DNA from 3 places in the Rhizobium sp. P44RR-XXIV genome. Region 1 is predicted to be linked to each of the others. Evidence: riboswitches for the same ligand, from Rfam matches in the RefSeq annotation. Region 1 holds a riboswitch; each other region holds the start of a gene.
The links. Region 1 has a riboswitch for cobalamin ahead of BSK43_RS19295 (DUF1636 domain-containing protein). Riboswitches for the same ligand answer to the same signal wherever they lie in the genome.
Positions count from the first base shown of each region.

Region 2: it holds a riboswitch for cobalamin, as region 1 does, so the genes downstream of both, fdhA (formaldehyde dehydrogenase, glutathione-independent) here and BSK43_RS19295 (DUF1636 domain-containing protein) in region 1, are expected to answer to the same signal.
Region 3: it holds a riboswitch for cobalamin, as region 1 does, so the genes downstream of both, BSK43_RS26040 (aromatic ring-hydroxylating dioxygenase subunit alpha) here and BSK43_RS19295 (DUF1636 domain-containing protein) in region 1, are expected to answer to the same signal.

Region 1 is NZ_MPVZ02000028.1:446,726-454,748, reverse strand. Features, by position in the region: partial or broken gene BSK43_RS19315 (mechanosensitive ion channel family protein) at 1-922, opposite strand, end outside; gene BSK43_RS19310 (iron ABC transporter permease) at 1,213-2,199, opposite strand; gene BSK43_RS19305 (ABC transporter substrate-binding protein) at 2,291-3,250, opposite strand; gene BSK43_RS19300 (ABC transporter ATP-binding protein) at 3,271-4,053, opposite strand; gene BSK43_RS19295 (DUF1636 domain-containing protein) at 4,063-4,473, opposite strand; cobalamin riboswitch at 4,581-4,798, opposite strand; partial or broken gene BSK43_RS19290 (FAD/NAD(P)-binding protein) at 4,956-6,370, opposite strand; gene BSK43_RS19285 (hypothetical protein) at 6,391-6,675, shown strand; gene BSK43_RS19280 (SfnB family sulfur acquisition oxidoreductase) at 6,964-8,023, shown strand, end outside.
Region 2 is NZ_MPVZ02000029.1:280,810-288,832, forward strand. Features, by position in the region: gene BSK43_RS27375 (sugar ABC transporter permease) at 1-330, shown strand, start outside; gene BSK43_RS27380 (carbohydrate ABC transporter permease) at 343-1,227, shown strand; gene BSK43_RS27385 (ABC transporter ATP-binding protein) at 1,273-2,277, shown strand; cobalamin riboswitch at 2,393-2,595, shown strand; gene fdhA (formaldehyde dehydrogenase, glutathione-independent) at 2,820-4,010, shown strand; gene BSK43_RS35240 (hypothetical protein) at 4,451-5,164, shown strand; gene BSK43_RS27400 (inorganic diphosphatase) at 5,897-6,499, opposite strand; gene BSK43_RS27405 (GlxA family transcriptional regulator) at 6,618-7,556, opposite strand; gene BSK43_RS27410 (SDR family oxidoreductase) at 7,764-8,023, shown strand, end outside.
Region 3 is NZ_MPVZ02000028.1:1,804,158-1,812,180, reverse strand. Features, by position in the region: gene BSK43_RS26070 (MOSC domain-containing protein) at 1-244, opposite strand, end outside; gene phnF (phosphonate metabolism transcriptional regulator PhnF) at 317-1,051, shown strand; partial or broken gene BSK43_RS26060 (FAD-binding oxidoreductase) at 1,067-2,493, opposite strand; partial or broken gene BSK43_RS26055 (L-threonylcarbamoyladenylate synthase) at 2,530-3,503, opposite strand; gene BSK43_RS26050 (DUF6656 family protein) at 3,562-4,179, opposite strand; gene BSK43_RS26045 (ACT domain-containing protein) at 4,281-4,694, shown strand; cobalamin riboswitch at 4,912-5,116, shown strand; gene BSK43_RS26040 (aromatic ring-hydroxylating dioxygenase subunit alpha) at 5,214-6,458, shown strand; gene BSK43_RS26035 (hybrid-cluster NAD(P)-dependent oxidoreductase) at 6,467-7,549, shown strand; gene BSK43_RS26030 (glycoside hydrolase family 25 protein) at 7,546-8,023, opposite strand, start outside.

The sequences.
Region 1 (8,023 bases):
GCCAGGATCGGCGCGATATCCGGCCTGAGCACGTTGAAATTCGAAAGGAAGAAAAAGGACGTGACCAGAAATGCCGCGAGCGACAACGTGCGGATCAAGGTCGACCAGAACGCAACCGAAAGCCGGCTGATGTAGGGCGGGTTCTCGACGGCTTCGTCCTGAACGTAATAGCGATGGAACAACCGATAGCCGCCGGAAAAGATGATCAGGGCAGCGGCGATGGACAGGAAGACGGCGGCAAGCAGCGAGCCGAGCTTGGCTTTCAGCACGAAGCCGATCCAGCTGGTCACCGCATCCCTGAACGATATGCTCTCGTCGACCAGCGCCGATCCGGCATCCTCGAATGTCCCCGAGGAAATTTCCGTGCGCTTCAGCAATGTCTCGGTGAAGAGCTTGCGGCGCTTCTCCGTGAGCTGGATCGAAAGTCGATTGGCTTCCGCAGTCAGATTGTCGGCATCGAGTATCAGGGCGCTGATCTGCGAACGCTCAGCGTTCAGGCGCTCGCGCTCCTGCGTGACGATCGCGGCTTCCGGCGCTGCCCTTCCTTGGGGGCAGCCCCGAGCTGAGTCAGCCGCGCATCGATCTCCGTGTTACGGGGCTTCAGCCGCGTCGAAATTGCTGCAACGGAGCGATTGAGATCGTCTGCCCGACCCGAGAGCGCGACGAGCGTCTCATCGTCGCCACCCGGCTGCTTTGCGCTGTCCTGAAGGGATGCATATTCTTTCTTCGCCTTGTTGAGGTCGGTGACCGCGGCTTCCAGCAATCCATTGGCAAGCGGCTGGGGCTGTTGCTCTGTCTGCTGTGGCGGTTGCGCCGTCTGCTGATCTTGCGCGAAGGCATCCCGGCCCGCCAGCGGAACGGCGGCCATGATGGCGCTCAGTCCCAACAGAAACACGGGCAAGAGAAGGAGGCGGAAATTCAACAGGCGCAAGCAAAGCTCCTCGTCGCACATAAAATCATGAGCAATGGATGACCAGAATCGCCACGCAGAATGAAGACCCGAGTCGTCCTGATTGTGATTGCGAACTTCATAGTCTTTACGCGTACGCCTTGTAAGACAAAGAAAGGCGACACAAAGGCATTTCCCGCCTTATCAGGCTCTATCGCCCCGTCCAAGGCCGTACACCGTCCATTTTCACCTCGCCGACCCCGCAAGCATCGTGCATCGCCTGCGGGAAATAGGCCGCCGAAGTATCTTGGCAATGGCCTCGCTTAGCTCTGGCCCCTTCGCAAGATCAGGATGAAGGCTATGCCGCCGACCAGTCCGGTGACAATGCCGATCGGCATGTCTTCCGGCGCCATGATCAAGCGCGCGACGATATCCGCCCAGATCAGGATCAACGCTCCGAAGACAGCACTCAGCGGCACGACACGAACATTGTCGCCACCAGCAATCAGACGCACGAAATGCGGCACCATAAGCCCGATGAAACCGATAGCGCCGGAAAACGCGACCATTACGCCCGTCAGCAAGGCCGTGGTGACAAACAATAGCAGCCGGAACTGCTTGACCGCTATGCCCAGCGTCGTTGCCGTCTCATCGCCCATGGCGAGCGCATTCAGCTCCCTCGCCTTTGGAATAAGCAACACGAGGCAGAAGAACAATATGCCGGCCGGATAGACGAGGTGCTGCCATTGCGCCAACCCCAATCCGCCGAGCATCCAGAAGACCACAGTGTTAGTCGCCCGCGGATCGCCCAGGAAAATCAGCAGATTGCCGAGCGCGGTAAAGACGAAAGCGACAGCCACCCCTGAAAGGACCAACCTGTCTGCCGATTGGGATCGCGTCAGATGCGTGGTGAGGCCGACTGCCCCAGTCGCGAGCAGCGCGCCCGCGAAAGAAAACAACGGCACCGTCAACAGGCCGAGGATCAGCCCGGTATGCAGCAATGCCAGAATGGCACCGAATGCTGCCCCTGAGGAAACGCCGAGAAGATGCGGGTCCGCCAGCGGATTGCGCGTCAGGGCCTGAAGCACGGCGCCGGTGACGGCAAGCCCCGCCCCGACCAGCGCCGCCAGTATGACGCGCGGAAAGCGCACATCCCAGACGATACTCTCCTGGCCCTTCGACCATCCGACAATAAACATGCCTGCATGCAGTTTATTGCCGACGATCGACCACACGGTCGAAAATGGAATGGGCGCGGCCCCGAGCGAGACCCCGGCGGTGATCGACAGGACAAGGCCGATAGCGAGCAATGGAATGAGAATGGAGAGCTGAGGCGCATATTCAAATCTGTAAAAAGAGATCCGCCCACTGATGGACTGGACGGACCTGCATTGGCGACAATCACATCGCGTTCGGATGAAACGCCTTTGCCAGGGTCGCAATGGCCTCGATATTGCGCGGCCCCGGCGTCGCCTCGACATAGGGCAACACGACGAAGCGGTCGTTCTTGACGGCATCGATATTCTTGAAAGCCGGATTACCCTTGAGGAACGCGATCTTCTGCGCCGCAGTCACCTGACCATAATCGACGATGACGATGGCCTCCGGGTTCTTCTCGATGACCGGCTCCCAGGAAACCTCCGTCCAGCTCTTCTCGACGTCCTCCATGACGTTGATCCCGCCTGCGGCTTCGATCAACGCTGTCGGAATACCGTAGCGACCGGATGTGAACGGCTTTTCCTCGCCGGAGTCATAGACGAAAACGCGGGTCGGCTTGTCGACATGGCCGATCTTTGCCTGGATCTCGGCGAGCTGCTTGCGATAGCTCGCCACCAGTGCTTCCGCCCTATCCTCGACACGGAAGATCTTGCCGAGATTGAGCAGATCCACGAACATGTCGTCCATGGTCGGCTTGTTCTTCTGCATGACGAAGATGCAGGATTCCGTCAGCTCGTAGACCTTGATGCCGAAGGGCGCCAGCGTTTCCGGCGTGACCTCGCCACCGACCTTCATGCCATAGTTCCAGCCGGCGAAATAGAAGTCAGCATTGGCGCCGAGCAGCACTTCCTTGCTCGGATATTTCGGCGACAATTCAGGGAGTTCCTTGACGCCGTCGCGCAGCTTCTCGTCCAGGGTCTTCCAGCCGGAAATGCCGGTATAGCCGACCATGCGGTCCTGAAGCTTCAGGGCCAGCATCATTTCCGTCAGGTTGACGTCATTCGAAACCGCCCGCTCCGGGGCCTTGTCGAAGGTGACATCGCGATTGCAGCTGCGCACGGTGACCGGTTCGGCCATTGCTGCGCCCGCGAGAAATGTGCCCACCAGCAAGGCGGCGGCGGATAGGGAAAAACGAGAAAACATCAATGACTCCAATGATCGAATTATCTGAGGGAAAAGGAGAAGCGCCTGCTGTCGCCGCGATCAGCCTGATGCAGGCTGGCACCGACACGGAATGCGGAAGAAATATGTTCCACGGTGAGGACATCGTCAGGCTGGCCATGCCCCGTAAGCCGCCCGCAATCGAGCACGGCGACATGCGTGGCGAAATCGGCGGCCAGATTGATATCGTGAAGCGTGGTGATGATCGTCCGGCCAAGACCTTTCAGCAGCTCGAGTATCTCCAGCTGGTGACGGATATCGAGATGGTTGGTCGGCTCGTCGAGAATGATCAGCTCCGGCTCCTGCGCCAAAGCACGGGCGATCAGCGCCCGCTGCTTCTCGCCGCCGGAAAGCGAAATGAACTGCCGTGACGCCAGGCTATCCAGCTCCAGGCGCGCAAGCGCATTCACTGTTACCTCATGATCGCGCTCGCTCCAGCGCGCCATGCCCTTGCGGTGCGGAATGCGGCCCATCAGCACCACGTCCCGCACGCTGAAGGGAAAATCGCTCGGCGTCTCCTGCGGCACGACGGCGATGCGCTGTGCCGCCTGCCGTGGACCGAGGGACCAGAGGTCGACGCCATCAAGGCGCACGCTGCCGCGATGCGGTTTGAGACCGCGATAGAGGCAACGCAGCAGCGTCGACTTGCCGGCGCCGTTTGGGCCGATGATGGCCAATCGACCACCGGCTTCAATGGACAAAGTGATACCGCTGATGATGGGCATGCCTTTTTGGACACCCCAGGTGACGCCCTCAGCGTCGAGTCTTGCGCTTCCTTCCGGCATGGTCACCTCCTACTGCAGCGATACCGACTGACGCTCGGCCGAGACGATGGCGGCGGGAATGCGCGCCAAAGTCTTGCCCCCAAGCGTCCTCGGACGTTCGCTCTCACGCGTCAGTCCGTCGGGCCGGTCGCGATAGAGCTGCGCGAAGGAGACGAGCGCACCGATGTCCGCACCGTCCTCGATGTCACCGAAGAGGTACGTTGCTTTCGCCGTCGCCTGAAAGGAGACCGTGCAGGGCCGTTCGCAGCCTGCCATGCAGACGCTGCCTTCAAGGCTGAAATCATCGGAGAGCGCGCCAGCCTGGGCCATGGCCGCCTGCAGATGCTTCAAAAGATCGAGACCCGGCCGGCACGGCTTGCCGACATGACGGCAGCTGGTGCACACGGTGATCCGGTGCGTCGTTTCTCTTGCATTGTCCATGGAGTGCCTCCCGGAGATCTCGCCGGAGGCAAAGTCAATATAGGGCCAGCGGACGCAATGGCGTCCCCGCCCAACCACTGAATTTTCATCGGAACACCCCGTCCGTTGCGGTTGATATCGTCGATGGCAGGTCTCCTGGCTCGCGGGTCATAGCTCGTTCGCGCCTTCCCGGCTTGACGCCAGTGGCATGCTGCGAACGCGCTCTCCGCTTACAGTTGCGGGGGCAGCCACGGTTTTGGCCCCTGATGTGTAATCCGCACCGTGTTCCCTTTTCAGCCACCCGCCGGATTGCTCCGGCGGCAGCACCATCTGCGGCATTCATCTCATAGAAAGCGGAAGCGGGCAACGGCGATGTTCGTTTGTCCTGGGCGACAGTAATAGCATTCTTGTTACGTTATTACATAACTTATCACAAGTCGCTTTCTTCCGAAACGTCATCTCTTTTGGAAATGACGGACCTCATCTGGACATTCAAGAAACAGCTACACCGCCTTGCATTGCGGATGAAAACGCTCCGCCATGCTTTCGGCGGCCGCATAGGCCTGCGTCACGATCTCCGGCACCAGGTCGATATCCGGAAGACTGCCGAGCCCGAGCGGGCCGATGGCAAAAAGCCCTTCCGTCGTGCGGCCGTCCACCTCAAGCGCACCCGTCGCCTCGACGGCAAGACCGAGCCCGAGTTCGTCCGGCACGGCAAGACCGGCCTCGATCAGATTCCGCAATAGCGGAACACTGAGATCGGCTGACTGGCAGCGACAGTCGACCACGTCATCGGCATAGAGCTGCTCGGTGTCCTGTCGTCCGGCCGGCCTCAGTACCAACCCGGTCGGCGTGCGGCGGATCAGGTGGCCACGCCTGAGTAAGGTGTTGCCTTCGGCCAGCTCCTGTTGCAGGCGAACATGCAGCGCCTCGGGCAGCCTATTGCGATGGCTGTCGTAGAGCGCGCGAAGATGGCGATTGAACTGCTGCTTCTGGCCTGCGGGCAGCGAGCGCCAGAGCGAGCGCGCATGCTTGCGCAGACCGTTCATGATCGATTGCCAGCTCTGACCGTTAGCTTCCGCACCATCGCAAGCCTTGCGAATGAAACGGACGATCTCGCTCAGCTGATTGGGCATCTCGTCGGCGGGAAAGACCGGATCGGCATTGTTGCGCGTATGGCTCTGCGGCAGGAAACCGCGTCGCGAAACGATGGAGATCTGGCCGGTATAGCCATTGTCGCGCATCTGCAGAAGCCGGTCGACGACGCGCAGGCCGCTGCGAGCAGGATCGTGTGCGGCCGCGACACCAGGCGGCGCGCCCGCACTGTCGTCGGAATGTTCGCCAGGTCGCTGGCCGGTGATTGCTGGTCGGTCATGCCGTAGCCGGTAGCGAGTACGACCATGTCGAACGGCGCATTCGCGGCCCCGTCGCTGTCCACCACGAAACGATTGCCGCGAATACGGCGAACCCCGAAGACCAGCTCGCTGCTGACCTGCACCGTGACATCCCGTCGCGATGAGAAGGCCTCCGAAAATCGCTGATAGACATAATCGCTGAAAATGCTCTTCGGCACGAAGATCTGCAGAAAACCCGGGATCGCTGCCGGAACCGCGCTGCGGAAGGGCGCATTGGCGCTAAGCCATTGATTGAAATCGTCTGGATCGCCCGCCGAGACGGAAAGATCGCGAACACGGCTGTTCAGGATTTCGCTGCTATGGCCGGACGCCAGCGCCTGACCGCCGCTAACGCTGGAATTAGGATCGAACAGCTGCAGATGAAAGGGAAACCGCACCGTCTTCATCAGCGCGATCGCCATCATCATGCCGGAGAAACCACGCCCGACAACGGCAATGCGGGGCATCGCATAGCCCCTGCCCGCCACATCCGCCTTCGCGGAAAATAATCCCTGAACCGTCATATCAACTCCTGGAGCGAGAGGTGGTCGATCATGCCTTTCTTGGGCTTTTTCACTGCACTGCCTGCGAAACCCTGAACTCCGATGTTCAGCACCTGACAGCCACCAAGCTGCGGTTCATGAAACGCACGGAAGCCACAGCGGTTCTCAAAATTCGGCGCATCCCTTTCAATCGGGTTTCTATTCCGCTGCTGAAGGATGCTAACGCGGGTCCAACTCCGGTCCGAAACCAGATGCCCGCAATCGGCTGCCCAAATGACGCCTGTAAAAAAGGGCAACAGGATTATTGCTATAGTCTACTTATTTAGTCGTATATGAAAGCGCGAAAACGCGCCGCTAGCAAGTGCTTTCTTTTCAGCCGGACGATAGCAGCCGCTCAGATGGCCACGCCATGATGCCAAACACCCAGTGGCTATGGATCTCTTGCCGACCACTGCGCAATATCCCGCCGAGTGCTCACAATTTGTTCGTTCGATGCCTATCACGGCCAACGGCGCGGTATGCGTAAGCGCAGAAAATCCGTTGTACACGACACCCATGGAAATTAAGATGGCACCGATTTGCCTTGCCAGAAGCATCGGCCGATGGAGTGACGAATGGGGACTGTTTCGCAGTTGCACGAACGCGTCAGGCCGCCCGCGCATCGCATTCAAAGCGAAGAGGAAGCGCTCGATATCGCGCGGTCCCTGGCCGCAAACTTCGCCCAGCAGGCGAGCGATCGCGACGTCAACCGCGTTCTACCCTATGACGAAATCGAGGCTCTATCCCAATCCGGCCTGCTCGGAATATCCGTGCCCTCGGAACATGGCGGCATCGACATTTCCAATTCGGTGCTGACTGAAGTCGTCGCCATTCTCGCCGAGGCCGACCCTTCCATCGCGCAGATTCCGCAAACGCATTTCCATGTGCTGGAAGCGGTGCGCGTCGGCGGCAGCGAGGAGCAGAAGGCTTCGCTTTTCGCGAGAGCCATCATTGGCGACCGTTTTGGCGGCGTATTCCCGGAAAACGATGCGGGCGCAACGGGTCATGACGATCTGCATCTGACATCGGACGGGCCGGGCTATCGCCTCAATGGCCGGAGCCTGCGTTCCGCCAGCGTGCTGTTTTCCGACTGGATTGCCGTTTTTGTAACGGAAGAAAGTGGCGAGGTCACCGTTGCCATCATTCCGCGGAACACCGAGGGCACCCAGATCATCGATGACTGGGATGGCTTTGGCCAACGCACCTCCGGAAACGGCACGACCATCCTTCATAATGTCTATCTTGGTGCCGATTCCGTTCTGTCACATCGCGAGAAGCCCGGGCATCCCACAGTCACCGAGTCGGTGAGCCAGCTCACCCATGCAGGCATCAATCTCGGCATAGCCCGATCCGCGCTGGCGGCGACCATCGACTTTGTCCGCACGCATCCGCACCCATGGGCAGACGGCGAGTGCAAGCGCGCCGCGGACGATCCGCTCATCATCACCAGGATAGGAGAAATTGCCGTTCGTATTGAAGCGGCGACAGCGATCTTGGAGCGCGCCGGCAGCAAGATCGATGCCGCCCAGATCAATCTCACCGAGGATCATGTGATCGACGCCGTGCTTTGCGTCGCGGCGGCCCAGACGATGACGGCGGAGATCGCCATGGAAACGGCCAACACGCTGTTTGATC
Region 2 (8,023 bases), on a different contig from region 1:
ATCGATGGCGCCAGCAACTGGCGCATTTTCTGGGGCATCAAGTTTCCGCTGATCGCACCGCAATTCGGCCTGATCGTCATCCTGACCTATATCTGGACCTTCAACGGTTTCGACCTGGTCTTTGCGCTGAATGGCGCAGCACCCGGCCCGAACTACAGCACCGATATTCTCGGCACGCTGTTCTACCGCACCTTCTTCGGATCGAGCGGACAGGTCGCCGACATCGACCTCGGTGCAACGGTTGCGACGGTGATCTTCCTGATCATCCTTGTCGTGACTGCGATCTATTTTTGGCTCGTCCAGCGCCGCCTGAAGCCCCACCAGATCTGAGGAGGATCAGGCATGACCATGACATTATCTGACGACAAGGCCGTACACACCGCACGCAAAAGCAAAGATGGGCGGGCATGGACCGCTGACCGCATCGTTGTGCATGCGTTGCTGATCTTCTTTGTCCTGCTGGCCATCGGCCCGATCCTTCTCGTCATCATGAATTCGTTCAAGACGACACCGGCGATCTTCGGAGGCCCGTTCGATCTGCCGACGACCAAGACCTTCGGCATCGATGGCTATCTGCGCGTCTTCACGCGCGGCAACTTTCTTCTGAACTATCAAAACAGCCTGATCGTCACGGTGGTTACGATCGTACTCACGATCGTAACCGCGACGCTCGCTGCCTACGGCCTTGTGGAATACAAGGTGCGGCTCGCGCCCGTGCTTGCCGGGTTGTTCATCGTCGGCATCATGTTGCCGATACGCCTCGGCACGGTGCCGATCCTCGAGATCATGATCTCCTGGAACCTGATCGATACATTGACCGCGTTGATCCTCGTCTATACCGCGATGAGCATCCCGATCGCGGTCACCTTGATGGTCGCCTATTTCCGCACGGTTCCCACCGAACTGAAGGAGGCGGCACGCATCGATGGCGCCGGCGAATTCCGCACTTTTCTGATCGCGCTTCCGGTCGTCAAGCCGGGGCTTGCTGCAGTGGCGACGTTGACGATGCTGCCGGTCTGGAACGATCTGTGGTTTCCGCTCGTGCTGGCGCCCAGCAAGAGCAATCAGACTGTTACGCTCGGCGTCCAGCAGTTCGTCGGCCAGTTTCTGAGCGACTATCCGGCGCTGCTTGCGGCGCTGACGCTCGGCGCGGTGCCTTTGATCCTGCTCTACGTGATCTTCTCGCGGCAGTTCATCAAGGGTCTGAGCCAGGGTGTCGGCAAGTAGCACCTCGCATCGTCATCCTCATAAAATTTTGAAGTGGAGTACCCCATGGCCGATGTCAAAATCAGCAATCTCTACAAGCGCTATGGCGCGGTCGAAGTCCTGAAGAACATCAATCTCGATATCAAATCGGGCGAGTTCGTTGCTTTCGTCGGGCCTTCCGGCTGCGGCAAGTCGACCCTGTTGCGCTGCATCTCCGGCCTGGAGCAGATTTCCGACGGAACGCTCGAGATCGGCGGTAGGGTCGTCAACGATATTGGTCCCTCGCAGCGCGGCATCGCCATGGTCTTCCAGTCCTATGCGCTCTACCCGCACAAGACGGTCTACGACAACATGGCCTATTCGCTGCAGCTGCAGAAGCTGCCGAAGGATCAGATCGAGAGGATGGTCATGGCGGCAGCGGAAAAACTGCAGCTCGTGCCTTACCTGAAACGGCTGCCCAAGGCCTTGTCGGGCGGCCAGCGCCAGCGCGTCGCCATCGGCCGGGCGATCGTCCGCAATCCGAAGGTCTTCCTGTTTGACGAGCCGCTCTCCAATCTCGATGCTTCGCTGCGCGTGCAGATGCGCATCGAGATAGCCCAACTCAACAAGAACCTTTCCGACACTGCGATGATCTATGTGACCCACGATCAGGTCGAGGCCATGACCATGGCGGACAAGATCGTCGTGCTGCGGGACGGTATCGTGCAGCAGGTCGGTTCGCCGCTGGAGCTTTACGAAAACCCGCAGAACCTCTTCGTCGCCAAGTTCATCGGCTCGCCCGAGATGAATTTCATGACGGGCGAGGATGCCAAGGCTTATAAGGCCGAGACCGTTGGCGTCCGCCCGGAGCATCTGACCATAGAGCAGTCAGGCGGGGTATGGTCGGGCACGGTCATGCACTCGGAAAACCTCGGCTCCGACTCCTACATCTATATCGATATGGGTGGCTTGAAGCCGGTCATCATCCGCCAGGAAGGCAAGTCCGACTATCGGGCCGGCGCGCGTCTTTCCTTTTCGCCGAAAGGCGATCGCTACCATCTCTTCGACGCCGGCGGACACCCGCTCTCCTGAGAGTTAGCTCAGGGCCAAAATCCGGCCCGGACGGCAATGCGAGACGAAAACGCTTCATGTCGTCCTACAGGGCGCTGATGTCGTTTTCCTGTGCGCGCCACATCACCGGGCGTGATCTTCTGGACATGTTCAAGGTGCCATCCGGATAGAGTCCGGATGGATAATTGGGAAACCGGTGATAGGCCGGTGCTGCCCCCGCAACGGTAGCGGACCGAAAGTCTCGACCAATGCCACTGGTCTCTTGACCGGGAAGGTGTCGAGGCCATCCAGAGGGATAGGTCCGAAGCCCGGAAACCAGCCTTGACGGTAGACTCGATTGATCGCGGAGGGTGATCGGGAGGCGAAGGGAGGGGCCGCAAGATCACTCCGTTCACGTCTCGCCATATCGCATCAGTCATGGACGTGCCGGACAGGGCGCCGCCGATGCGGTCGCCGTGACCGATTTGCTGCTGTTCAGCCCGTTGAGGAGCGGGCCGATCCGAAGATGCCCATGAGGAATTGTGGGCAATGATGATCAAGCGTTAAACCAAGGAGGAGATGGCATGACTGGGAACAGAGGCGTGGTCTATGTGCGGCCTGGCAAAGTCGAGGTTCGCGATATTGACGACCCGAAACTGGAGGCGCCGGATGGCCGCCGTATCGAGCATGGCGTGATCCTGAAGGTGATCTCCACAAATATCTGCGGATCAGACCAGCACATGGTGCGCGGCCGTACGACAGCCATGCCGGGCCTGATACTCGGGCATGAAATCACCGGACAGGTCATCGAAAAGGGCATCGATGTCGAAATGCTCGAGATCGGCGATATCGTCTCCGTGCCGTTCAACGTGGCATGTGGCCGTTGCCGTTGCTGCAAATCGCAGGATACTGGAGTTTGTCTGACGGTGAATCCGGCGCGCGCCGGCGGCGCTTATGGCTACGTCGACATGGGCGGCTGGATCGGCGGTCAGGCGCGTTACGTCACAGTGCCTTATGCGGATTTCAACCTGCTGAAATTCCCCGATCGCGATCAGGCTCTGGCGAAGATCCGCGATCTCACGATGCTATCCGATATCCTGCCGACCGGCTTTCACGGCGCCGTTCGTGCAGGCGTCGGCGTAGGGTCTACGGTCTATGTCGCGGGCGCTGGCCCCGTCGGTCTGGCCGCTGCTGCTTCTGCTCGCATCCTGGGGGCTGCTGTCGTCATGATCGGCGATTTCAACAAGGATCGGCTTGCACATGCGGCCAATGTCGGCTTCGAGCCCATTGATCTCTCCAAGAGTGATCGTCTTGGCGACATGATCGCGCAAGTCGTCGGCGTCAACGAGGTGGACAGTGCCATCGACGCCGTTGGTTTCGAGGCGCGCGGTCATGCGGGCGGCGAACAGCCGGCGATCGTGCTCAATCAGATGATGGAGATCACGCGCGCGGCCGGCTCGATCGGCATTCCCGGACTCTACGTCACGGAAGATCCCGGCGCTGCCGAGGCTGCGGCCAAGCAGGGCAGCCTGTCGCTGCGCTTCGGGCTTGGCTGGGCGAAGGCGCAGTCGTTCCACACGGGCCAGACACCCGTCATCAAGTACAACCGGCAGCTCATGCAGGCGATCCTGCATGATCGGTTGCCGATTGCGGATATCGTCAATGCCAAGATCATCTCGCTCGATGATGCCGCCCAAGGCTATGAGAGCTTCGATCAGGGCGCTGCGACGAAATTCGTCCTCGATCCGCATGGCGATCTGCTAAAGGCTGCCTGAGCGGCCTGAAGCACTGCATCGTCATATAGTGACAACCGACAAGCATGATGCCGGGAACCGAGAAAACCTCTCGGTTCCCGCTGTCGTTTCAAGCAGCCGGTCATGAGTTTGCCGAACAACGAACTGACAGATGCGCGCCACTTCAATGCGAAATCATCCAGGTGCACCTTGCAGATCTCATGATGTATGGATGCAGTAGAAGAGGAGGGTTTCGGACCGCCGCATCTGCTCGGTAGCCTTCTTGCGTCTTAGAGGGCGCTGCAGAGTGTGGAGAAAAAGATCAACGAGACACTATCATCAGCGGTCGGATGTACATCGCCACCATTGTCATCGCGGCTGGAGGGCTGAAAGCTGCCTAAGCGAGAAAGCCGTTAGCCGACAATTATGGCGGACAATATTGCCATTATATACGTATCTTATACATATAGCACGTTATCCACGTGGAGGAGTACCGTTTCGCTTTTTCGAAGCAAACGGCCGCTTGGACGGAACGCCAACTTGAAGGGAAACACACAATGGCAAACTTTCTGGAGAAATGGTCTTCAAAGAAGGCTGAAAAGCCGAAGGCTGGAGCGCGGAATGTAGTTGATACCTTTCGGGCAAGAGTAGAAGAACAGAAGGGATATCTTGAGGAGTATGAGCGAGACATCGCCGGCTTCAAGAAGTGGCGTTCCACATGGTTTCAGCGTGTTCCCGGCGGCTTCGGAGTCACGGTTGGCCGCGACTCTATCAATGCAGGCGCGGGGCTGAACTATATCGTTGTTGAATCCATCAAGCAGGTGTCAGAGTTTCTCGACGATCTCGCGCATCACGCGGAGAAGGATTCCGGCTTTCAGCAGGCGCTTGAGAAAAACCGTCTGCGACGTGTCGCATCGCTGAATGCGGGCAAGGCAAAAGGAAGCGCGGCGACCTCGAAGGCAAAGGCAAAGCCGGCTGCTGCTAAACCTGCTGCGACCAAAGCCGCTGTAGCGAAGCCTGCCGCAGCAAAGCCTGCCGCAGCAAAAGCTGTTGCAGCCAAGCCGGCTGCTGCGAAGTCTGCCCCAAGTAAACCGGCGCCAAAGGCCGCCAAGGCCAAACCGGCTGCCGTTGCTGCGACGGAGGTGGCAACGCCGAAACGAAGCCGCAAGCCGAAGACCGAGGCCGCCGCCGAATAAGAATAAAGCCCGCTTCGAGCGGGCTTTATTTTATCTGTCAGATATCAACCAATTCACCATCGTACCACCTGCACATATCCACTATGCTGCCTTCAATATGAGGATGAGTGAGTGGAGGTCTTCTCAATTACCGAAGCAAAGCTTTCTTGAAACGATATTTTGCATCAATGCGGTGCAAAATAATACAGATGCCATCACTCCATGGCAGCTCAGCATCGTGATGATATTTGATTAGTGGAGCATTTTATCTGTTCATGATCCATCAATAATAAGTGCAATTGCCGCTATTTTCTCCAAGTCATTTTATTGATAACCGGTATTGGAAGCGCAATTGACTAGAATGTCTTCGAGGCAGAGGCAGAGGCAGAGGCAGAGGCAGAGGCAGAGGCAGAGGCAGAGGCAGAGGCAGAGGCAGATTGTAGTTTGACGGCTGTGGAGGTGACAAGCCCGCATCATCAATCGAGAAGACTTCCATGAGTTGATATGCAGCCCATAGACCTCTTTCGCCATCCATGAAGTGATGACCTCGGCGCCTGATATCGGCAGGAGCGCGCGTGGTGAGATCCAGCCTGCCGTGCTGAAGGGGATGCCGCCGCTTACGGGTTGGAGCAGGTCAATGAATTGGTGAGCGCTTCTCGTTAGATTTGCCGACCGATCGTGGGGGCGCGATCGGTCGGCTTTGAGAAGGCTGCGTTTTAAAGGAAGTGGTTGATGCCACTCCCTTCTGCTGGCTTACTTCTTTTCGCTGTAGGCCTTGATCGCAGCAGCGACTTCGTTGCGAGCGTTTTCTGCCGTCTCGAAGCCGCCGACTTCGACGACCTTACGGGCGTCCGGAAGCTGCTTGTAGACGCGGAAGAACGCCTGCAGGCGGTCCTGTTCCAGCTTTGGAAGATCGGAGATCTCCTTGACGTTGTCATAGGTCGGATCGATCTTCGTCGTCGGAACGGCGACGATCTTGTTGTCGACCTCGCCACCGTCGATCATCTTCAGAACCCCGATCGCTCGAACGCGGATGATAGCGCCGGGAACGATGGGCTCGCGCGAATAGACGATGGCGTCGAGCGGATCGCCGTCACCACCGAGCGAGCTAGTGATCGAGCCGTAGTTCGCCGGATAGGCGACCGGCATGGACTGGAAGCGGTCGACAACGATGTGACCGGTCTTGGCGTCGATCTCGTATTTGGTGAAGCTGCCGGCAGGGATCTCGATCGCCGTATAGAATTCGCGGCTTTCGTCTTTCGGCTGAGGATAATCGATATAGGATACATAATCGGAAGCCGACGCAGCCGTGCCGGACAGCATGGCAAATGCAATGACAGAGATAAGCTTTTTCATAAACGCCCCCGCGTTAAGGTTGAACGCTATCGACCTAATCAGGGGTTGTTACGAGCTTGTGACATAAATCAGCGAATGCACAGGTCATCGCGCTTCAGCCCAAGCCTGATCTCGAAACTCAAGCGACGGCGCGAACATTGCGGCGGATTGTCTGAGGCGGTTGGCCGAGCACGCGCAGGAAGGCTCGCCGCATGCGTTCGCGGTCGGCAAAGCCGACTTCGACGGCGATCTCGTCCATCGAATGGCGTCCGTCCTCGATCATCAGCCGGGCTGCCTCGACCCGCATGTTCTCGATCGCCTTTGCCGGCGACTGCCCGGTTTCGCTGCGAAAGACGCGGTTGAACTGGCGAGGGCTGAGGCTGGCCGCTTCCGCCAGTTCCTCGACCGAGACGATCTTGCGCAGGTTTCGTCCTGCAAAATCGAGGGCGCGTTGAACCCGGTCCGATTTCGGTTCCAGTTCCAGAAGGGTTGAGAATTGCGACTGTCCGCCGGCGCGGCGATGATAGACGACGAGCTTCTTAGCAACGGCGCGAGCCAGTTCCTCGCCGTGGTCCTTCTCGATCATCGCAAGGGCGAGATCGATGGTGGCGGTCATGCCTGCGGATGTCCAGATAGATCCGTCGATGATGAAGATCTTGTCCTCGTCGACTTTCAAAGCGGGGAAACGATCGCGCAATTCACGCGCGTAGACCCAATGTGTCGTGGCGCGGCGCCCATCGAGCAGGCCGGCTTCCGCCAAAGTGAACGCGCCCGTGCAGGGGGCCGCGACACGCCGGCAGACTTTTGCCGACTGACGGATATAATCGAGCGTCGCCGGCGACATGGAGGAGACTTGTGTGGCTGCGCCTATGAAGAGGGAATCAAACGAACTGTTGCCAAAGGGTTCTGTTTCGACACTGAACCCTGCCGACGAGCGCACGAGCCCACCTGCCTCCGACAGGAGCGTCACGCGATAGAGCTCCCTTTCGCCCGCCAGATTTGCAACCTCGAAGGCGGTAATGGCGGTGAAACCCATGATCTGGAAGTCGGGGAAGACGAGAAATCCGATGGTATGCATGGCGGTGCCTACGGCTGAAAAAGGTGCTTATAGTATTTATCAGACAGACGATCCTGTCAAATAACCGTGGCTCTTCCGCTCAATCGCCTCGGTATATCGGCGCAGAATGGCTGAAAACGTGGTGAATATGACATTTGGGACGTGAGCTTTCAGGCGTATTGTCTTGTCATGCGGATAGGACCTCCCCCCGCGAAAAAGGACAAAACGATGACAAATTCATCCTCAGGAAAAGCATTGGTGACAGGTGCCTCATCAGGCATTGGCGCCGTTTACGCGCATCGGCTTGCAAAGCGAGGTTTCGATCTCATTCTGGTCGCGCGCAACAAGGAGCGGCTTTTGGCGATTGCCGATCGACTGCGCACGGAGACGGGCCGAAATGTCGAGGTGATCGCTGCCGATCTTGGCGTGGCAAGTGACCAGCATCGCATCGAGCAGGTGTTAAGGAAAGATGAGGCCATCACGTTGCT
Region 3 (8,023 bases), 1.4 Mb from region 1:
CAACGGAAAACCCTTTCTCGGTGAGTTCGGCGAACAGCTCTTCGTGGATGATGTGCACCTGGCGCAGATTGGGTTGCGTCGGATCGACCGCGACGCGAGAACGGTGCTTTACCGTGACCCCCATATGCGCGTCACCTTCGACACCGAGCCCCGTCAGCAGTCGAATGTGATCCTTCGTCTGCTTGCTGAACCCGTGCACGCCGCTGCTGCTGACCGATGTCACATATATGCGCTTGCCGCCCATGCCGAACCCTTCCATAAACGATCCAGATCTTTATAAATTGGTATATACCAATTTCAAGGCGACAGTATTGTGATGGACGAGAAAAATCGGCAGGGCAAAGGCGTAAAAGCGGGGGCTGGCTGGGCGACCGTAGCTGATGAATTGCGGAGCGCCATCGACAAGGGCAAGCATGCGCCGGGCACCCGGCTGCCGAGCGAGCGTGCCCTGTCGGAACAGTTTGGTGTCTCACGGGTGACGATGCGGCGCGCAATTGCCGAGCTGGAGGGTGAGGGGCTCCTGCGCGTCGCGCGTGGTAGCGGCGCCTATGTGCGCGCCGACATGCCCGTTCGCTTCCAGCTGGGCGACAAGGTGCGGTTCGGCAAGGACCTGACCGCGAGGGACGCAAATCTCACCCGCAAGGTTTTCTCGACCAGGGAAATTCCAGCCAGTGCCGATATCGAGGCGAGGCTCGATCTGCAGCCGGGCGAAATGGTGCTGGAAATGTGTGTGGTTGCCTACGCCGACGAACTTCCCGTCTCCGTGGTCCTGCGCATTTGTTCGGCTGCGCGTTTTCCCGGGTTGGCGGAGAAGTTCGCTGCATTCGGCTCGTTCACGGCGGCGCTGAAGGATTACGGTGTGACGGACTATTGGCGCCGCTCCACCGACATCACGGCGCGGATGCCGACGGAGGTCGAGGCACGCCTCCTGCAGCAATCGCGCCTGACGCCGGTTCTCGCCTATGCCGGCGAAGACATCGATGCCGATGGCACGATCATTTCGCGCCAGATCGGCTGCTTTGCCTCGGAGCGGGTCGTGGTGACCGTTTAAGGCCGTCGATTGAACTCAGGCCTTGAGAACCTTCCCCGGGTTCATGATCCCCGCCGGGTCAAACGCCGTCTTGATCCGGCGCATCAGGTCCATCTCGATATCCGAGCGGATGGAAGCCAGTTCGTCGCGCTTTAGCTGGCCGATGCCGTGCTCGGCTGAGATCGAGCCGCCGTGCTGCAACACCAGTCCATGCACGATCTTGTTCATCTCATGCCAACGGCCGATGAACTCGTCCTTGTCGGCGCCGACCGGCTGCGAGATGTTGTAGTGGATATTGCCGTCGCCCATATGGCCGAAGGCGCAGATGCGCGCGCCGGGCAGGGCGGCCATAACAGCCGTCTCGGCCTCGGCCATGAATTGCGGCACCTGCGCGACAGGAACGGAAACATCGTGCTTGATCGAGCCGCCTTCCGGCTTCTGCGCGTCCGACATGCTCTCGCGCATGTGCCAGATCGCCTTCTGCTGCGCTTCAGAGCTGGCAATGGTCGCATCCTGGATCAGGCCGGCCTCGTAGCCTTGTTCCAGCAGCGTCATCATCATCCGCTCTGCGGTTTCGGCCGAATCCGAGGTCGAGATATCGATCAGCACATACCAGGGATGCACTGTTTCCAGCGGATCGCGCACACCGGGATATGGCGCTCGGTGAATTCGACGCCAAGGCGCGGCATCAGCTCGAAGCCGGTCAGCGCCGTGCCGCAGAGGCCGGAGGCGTTCTTGAACAGGGTCAGCGCATCATCGACCGACTGTAGCCCGGCAAAGGCGACCTGATGGCCGAGCGGCTGCGGGAAGAGCTTCAGCACTGCCCCGGTGATGACGCCAAGCGTGCCTTCGGCGCCGATGAAGAGATCGCGCAGATCGTAGCCGGTATTGTCCTTCTTCAGGCGGCGCAATCCATTCCAGATCTCGCCTGTGGGCAGTACCACTTCGAGCCCCAGGCAGAGCTGGCGCATATTGCCATAGGCGAGAACCGCCGTGCCGCCGGCATTGGTGGAGAGATTGCCGGCGATGCGGCAGGAGCCTTCCGAGCCGAGAGACAGAGGGAACATGCGGCCATGCTCAGCCGCAGCCTTGTGCACATCCGCCAGAATGCAGCCGCCATCGACGATCATGGTATTGCCGACCGGATCGATATCGCGGACCCGGTTCATGCGTTCCAGCGACAGGATGATGTCGGAGCCGCCTTCGCGCGGTGTCTGACCGCCGACAAGGCCGGTATTGCCTGTCTGCGGCACGATGGCCGTGCCGGTCTCGCTGGCAAGCTTGAGGATTGCCGACACCTCCTCCACGGACGCGGGCTTCAGCAGCATCGGCGAAGCGCCGTGGTAGAGCCCACGGTTCTCGACCAGATGCGGTGCGATCTCTGCGGGGTCCCGCGACGCATGCTTGTCTCCGACGATCGCAGCGAAGCGGTCGAGAAGGGCTGAAGAGGGGGCAGAGCTCATGGCGTATCCTTTGCCGATAGAGTGTCGGGCCGATTTTTAATCTCTGGGTGCTGCCGCACGGCGCAGCCGGTCGTTGATGGCCTCGCCGAGGCCCTCGTCCGGAATATGGGAAAAGGCGATCGTTGCAGCACCTGTGGCGTCGGCGCGCTTCATGAAGTCGAAGAGGTTTGCCGCGGCCTCGGAAAGATCGCCTGTGGCGCTCAGGTCGAGCACGGCAATGGCGCTTTCGATCCCGGCAATGTCAGGCGTCCCGAAGCGGATCAGTGTTTCACCGGCCGCAACCTCCGTCGCGTCGAGCCGCACGGCCGCGCCGGGGGCATAATGCGACGCCAGCATGCCGGGGGCTTCGATGGCGGCCGATGCCTTCTTCTTGCGCTTCAGCGCCTTGCCCGCGACCCGCTCGATCTCACGGGCGGCCAATCCGCCCGGCCGCAACAGCCGCAATTCGCCGTCTTCGACCTTGACGATGGTCGACTCGACACCGACGACGGAGCGCCGGCATCGAGGATCAGCGTGATCCGCTCGCCGAGATCGTCATCGACATGGTCGGCGCTGGTGGCGCTGATCTTGCCCGACGTATTGGCGCTCGGCGCGGCAAGAGGGCGCCCGAAGGCACGGATCAGCTCGCCGGCAAAGCCCTGCGGCACGCGGATGCCGACCGTGTCGAGTCCGGCCGTCGCCAGCGGATGGATGCCGCTGTCGGGCCTGAGCGGCAGCACCAGCGTCAGCGGGCCTGGCCAGAATGCTTCCGCCAACTTGCGGGAGATGGGATCGAAGATCGCATACCGTTCGGCCATGGCGAGATCGCTCATATGGCAGATGAGCGGGTTGAAGCGCGGCCGTCCCTTGGTTTCGTAGATCCGGGTGATGGCAGCCGGGTTGGTGGCATCGGCTGCAAGGCCGTAGACCGTCTCCGTTGGCAACCCGATCGGCAGACCTTCGGCAAGCGTTGCCGAGGCGACATCTATCGCCGTTTGCGGATGTTCGAGAATGTCTATGTGTCGTGCCATGGCCTGCCCGTTTGCAGTTCAGGCCGTTCTTATGCTTTTCGAGTTTTCGGATCAATGATCAAAGCTGGCGAATGATGTCGCGAAGCTGTTCGTTGCGGGCGCCGAGCAAGAGGACGTTACGGACGGCGATCTGCGGATCGTGCGTGTGGAACAGCACGCCGTTGCCGCGAATGTCGCGATTGATCGTCAGCTTCTTGTCTTCCGCCTCCTTGCCCGGATGGATGGCGACGGCGAAATACATCCGCGAATATTTCAGGCTGATATCCTCGAAGAAATTCTCTTCCTGGCCGATGCGGGCAAAGAAGTTCGCGATGTAGAAGGCCCAGTTCACCTCTTCATATCGAGCGAATTGCGTGCGCGCCGCTGTTACGTGGCAATAGCCGAGATGCGGCGTGTCCTTCAGCGTGTGATGAAAGATGAGCTTCGGAAAACGAATAGACTTATGAAAGCCGTTGAGCCGGTCATGGGTCATTTCCCCGGCATTCCGCAGCTTCTGCGCGGTCTGCTCGGCGACCTCCTGGTGGGTCATGTATCGCCGCTCTTCGGCAAGCCAATGTGGCCTGTCGCGGTTGATGCGACCGGTGCGCAGGAATTCGCTATGCCCCGTTGTCGATACCGCCGGTATCGGCTCGGGGTCGGCGGGCTTCCCAGCGTCGAAATATCTGAGTTTGGCCATGCCGGGTCTCGCTATAGAGGTCTGGAGACTGCATGATAGCTAGTCTTGCTTGAGCCGGGCTTAACGGCGCTGGTTGCAAATCCCCGAGGAGGCCAAAACATATGTCCGGAATTACCGATCTCAATCTGCTGCTTTCCGGCATGAAACCGAATCTCGTCGAGGGCGAGTTCGTCTATTGCACCGTTCCATCGTCGACATTGGCCGATCATATTCATCTGGAGCCGATCGGTTTTTTCCGGGAAGGGGAGGGCGTGACCCTGATCCTGCCGCTGGAGGCCGCGCGGCAGACCGGGTTTCCGATTGCGCCCGCAATGCGCATGATCACGCTCGATGTCCATTCCTCGCTGGAGGCTATCGGCCTCACCGCGGCGTTCGCTACAGCCTTGGGAAATGCGGGCATCAGCGCCAATGTCGTCGCGGCCTATTACCACGACCATATCTTCGTTCCGGCTGCTGATGCTGACCGTGCAATGGCGGCGCTGCAGGCACTTTCGGCGGCGCAAGCGACCCCTTGATTATCGGAGATCAACCGCATTGTCGCAATCAGGATAAAGCGTCATCAAGAGGAGGCAAAGTAGCGACGATCTACATGTCTGCCGATAATCGATAAGAGATTGAATTGCCTTCCTATATTGCCTCTCCCTACGACCGTCTTGCTGTTCCGTTTCATCTGTCGCCAATTTCGAAGCCGATGTCGCATTGTAGCGCAGCGGCTGACGGGGCCGAGAGTTATGATGTTATCAATCTCAAGGTGCCGTCTGCTAGGGAGACGGAGAATTGGGAAGCCGGTCAAAATCCGGCGCTGCCCCCGCAACGGTGGTGGAGTGAGGCATGGCGAATAAAGCCACTGGGTCGGCCGACCTGGGAAGGTGCCATGGGGTTCTGGAAACAGGACCGCTCCAGAGCCCGGAAACCAGCCTTGGGGAAATTCGGTTTACTGACCGCGGCGGGCGGTCGGGACATTGCTTCAGGCCGCTCCCAAACGGCCTTGCATGTCCTTCGTCCGTTTCCCGGTAACGCGCAAGGATAGGCAAATGGATATCAGCAGCAATGTTTTGCGGCAATTGAAGAACCGCCGCGAGGGCTTCAGCCTCGAGCAGCCTTTCTATATCGATCAGGATTACTTCAAGCTCGATATGGAAATGATCTACTATCGCGACTGGCTGTTCATCGGCCATGACTGCGAAGTGCCGCGCGCGGGCAATTATTTCACCGTCCAGATCGGCGATTATCCTGTCGTCATCGTCCGTGGTCGCGATCAGGTCATCCGCGCCTTCCACAACAGCTGTCGCCATCGCGGCTCGCGCGTCTGCACGACAGAGCGCGGCTCGTCGGCAAAGCTTGTCTGCCCTTATCACCAGTGGACCTACGAGCTGGACGGCTCGCTGCTGTTCGCCCGTCAGATGGCCGAGGACTTCGACAAGACCCAGTATTCGCTGAAGCCGGTTCACTGCGAAAGCGTCGCCGGCTACATCTTCATCTGCCTGGCAAAGAACGCTCCGGACTTCGCGCCCGTCCGCGCCACGATCGAGCCCTATATGGCGCCGCATCGCATGAGTGAGGCCAAGGTCGCCTTCCAGAGCACCATTATCGAAAAGGGCAACTGGAAGCTCGTCTGGGAAAACAATCGCGAGTGCTACCACTGCGCTGCCAACCATCCCGAACTCTGCCGCACGTTTTCGGAAGCGCCGACGGTCAGCGGCGTGCAGGGGGCGATGAGCGATCCGGTGATCACCGCTCATTGGGAGCGCTGCGAAGCCGCCGGCCTGCCGAGCGAATTCAAGATCTCGCCTGATGGCCAGTTCCGCGCCGCCCGCATGCCGCTCATCGAAGGGGCCGAAAGCTACACCATGTCCGGCCAGAACGCCGTCAAGCGGCCGCTCTCGCCCGATGTGACGATCAACGGCATCGGCACCATGCTGCTGTTCCACTACCCGACGACATGGAACCACCTGCTTGGCGACCACGCGATTTCCTTCCGCGTCCTTCCGCTCAATGCCGAGGAGACCGCAGTCACCACCAAATGGCTGGTGCACAAGGATGCCGTCGAAGGCGTCGATTACGATCTCGAGGAACTGACCCACGTCTGGACCGAGACCAACGACCAGGATCGCCGCATCGTCGAGGAAAATGCTTTCGGCATTCACTCGCCGGCCTATGAGCCCGGTCCTTACTCGGAACTCCACGAGGGCGGCGTCATGCAGTTCGTCGAATGGTATTCGAATTTCATGATCAACCGGCTGCAGGGCGATCAGGCCAAGCTGTCGGCGGTTGCCTGAGTATGAACATGACCGTCTCCCTTAGCCATCGACACCTCGATCAGATGCAGCCCTGGAGCGACAGGCAGCATCTGCTCGAATGCCTCTCCGTCACGCCCGAAGCGCCCGATGTGATGACCTTCACATTCCGGTCCGACAAGGACAACTGGTTCCGCTATCTGCCGGGCCAGTTCGTGACGCTGGAGCTGCCGACGGCGCCGGAGCCGGTCATGCGCACCTATACGCTGTCCTCGACGCCATCGCGGCCCTTCTCGGTCGCGGTGACGGTCAAGGCGCAGAAGGACAGCATCGGCACGCGCTGGATGTTCGAGAACCTCAAGCCGGGCATGCGCATCAAGGCTTTCGGTCCTCTCGGCGATTTCACGCACGTCCGCCATCCCGGCGATAAATACCTCTTCGTCTCCGCCGGTTCCGGCGTGACGCCGATGATGGCCATGACCCGTTACATGGCCGACACCGCGCCATTGTCCGACATCACTTTCGTCAATTGCTCGCGCAGCCCGACTGACATCATCTTCCGCTCGGAGCTGGAATATCTCGCCCGCTTCATGCCGAACCTCAATCTCGGCCTGATCGTCGAGGGCTGTGGCCGCACCGATCTCTGGTCGGGGCTGAAGGGCCGCATCGACAAGGCCAAGATCGGCCTGCTGGCGCCTGATTTCATGGATCGCACGATCTTCTGCTGCGGCCCGGAAGTCTTCATGGATGCCGTCCGTTCCATGTTGGAAGCGCACGGCTTCGACATGAAGCGCTACCATCAGGAAAGCTTCCAGCCGGCAAATGCGGCGACGCCGCTTGCTGAAGTTACCGACGATGCCTCAACGGACGCTGCGACCACGATCCGCTTCACCATGGCCGGCAAGGACGTGGTTTGTGCGGCCGGGCAAACCGTGCTTCAGGCCGCGCGCGGCGCCGGCGTGCGGATCGGCGCTGCCTGCGAATCGGGTCTCTGCGGCACCTGTCGTGTCATGAAGCTTTCGGGCGAGGTCGAGATGAGCCACAATGGCGGCATCCTCGATGACGAGATCGAGGAAGGCTATATCCTGGCCTGCTGCTCGCGCCCGAAGACGGATGTTCAGGTCGAAGCCTAATAATCCTGGTAATTCAGTTCATTGATCTCCACCGGCGCGGATCGGCTGGTAGAGGCCGTGACGACCGGATCGACCATCAGCGAGACAAGCGTCTGTAGCGGCCCGCTGCAGGTCGGTCCCTGAGCGATCGTCAGGTCGGGCGCAGGCAGCGGTTTCGCGGGCAGCAACTCGCCCTGTGGCCAGATCTTGGCGAGCTGTATGCTGGTCATCGGCACCACATTGACGTCGATATCCGTCAATGTGCCGGGAACGCGGTAGGGGCAGCTCTTGTCGGAACAATTGTCCGATGAGGCAAACTGCCAGATGGCGTAATTATCCCAGTTGCCAAGCGGGAAGGTGCCCTTCAGATCCGGCTTGTAGCGCGCGTACCAGAGCGGTAGCCGCGACAGCAGCGGATAGATATCGCGGTGATCGGCGATATAGCGCGCGGTGTTGTGATTGACGTAGAGGATCGGATAACGTCCGGTCCTGACC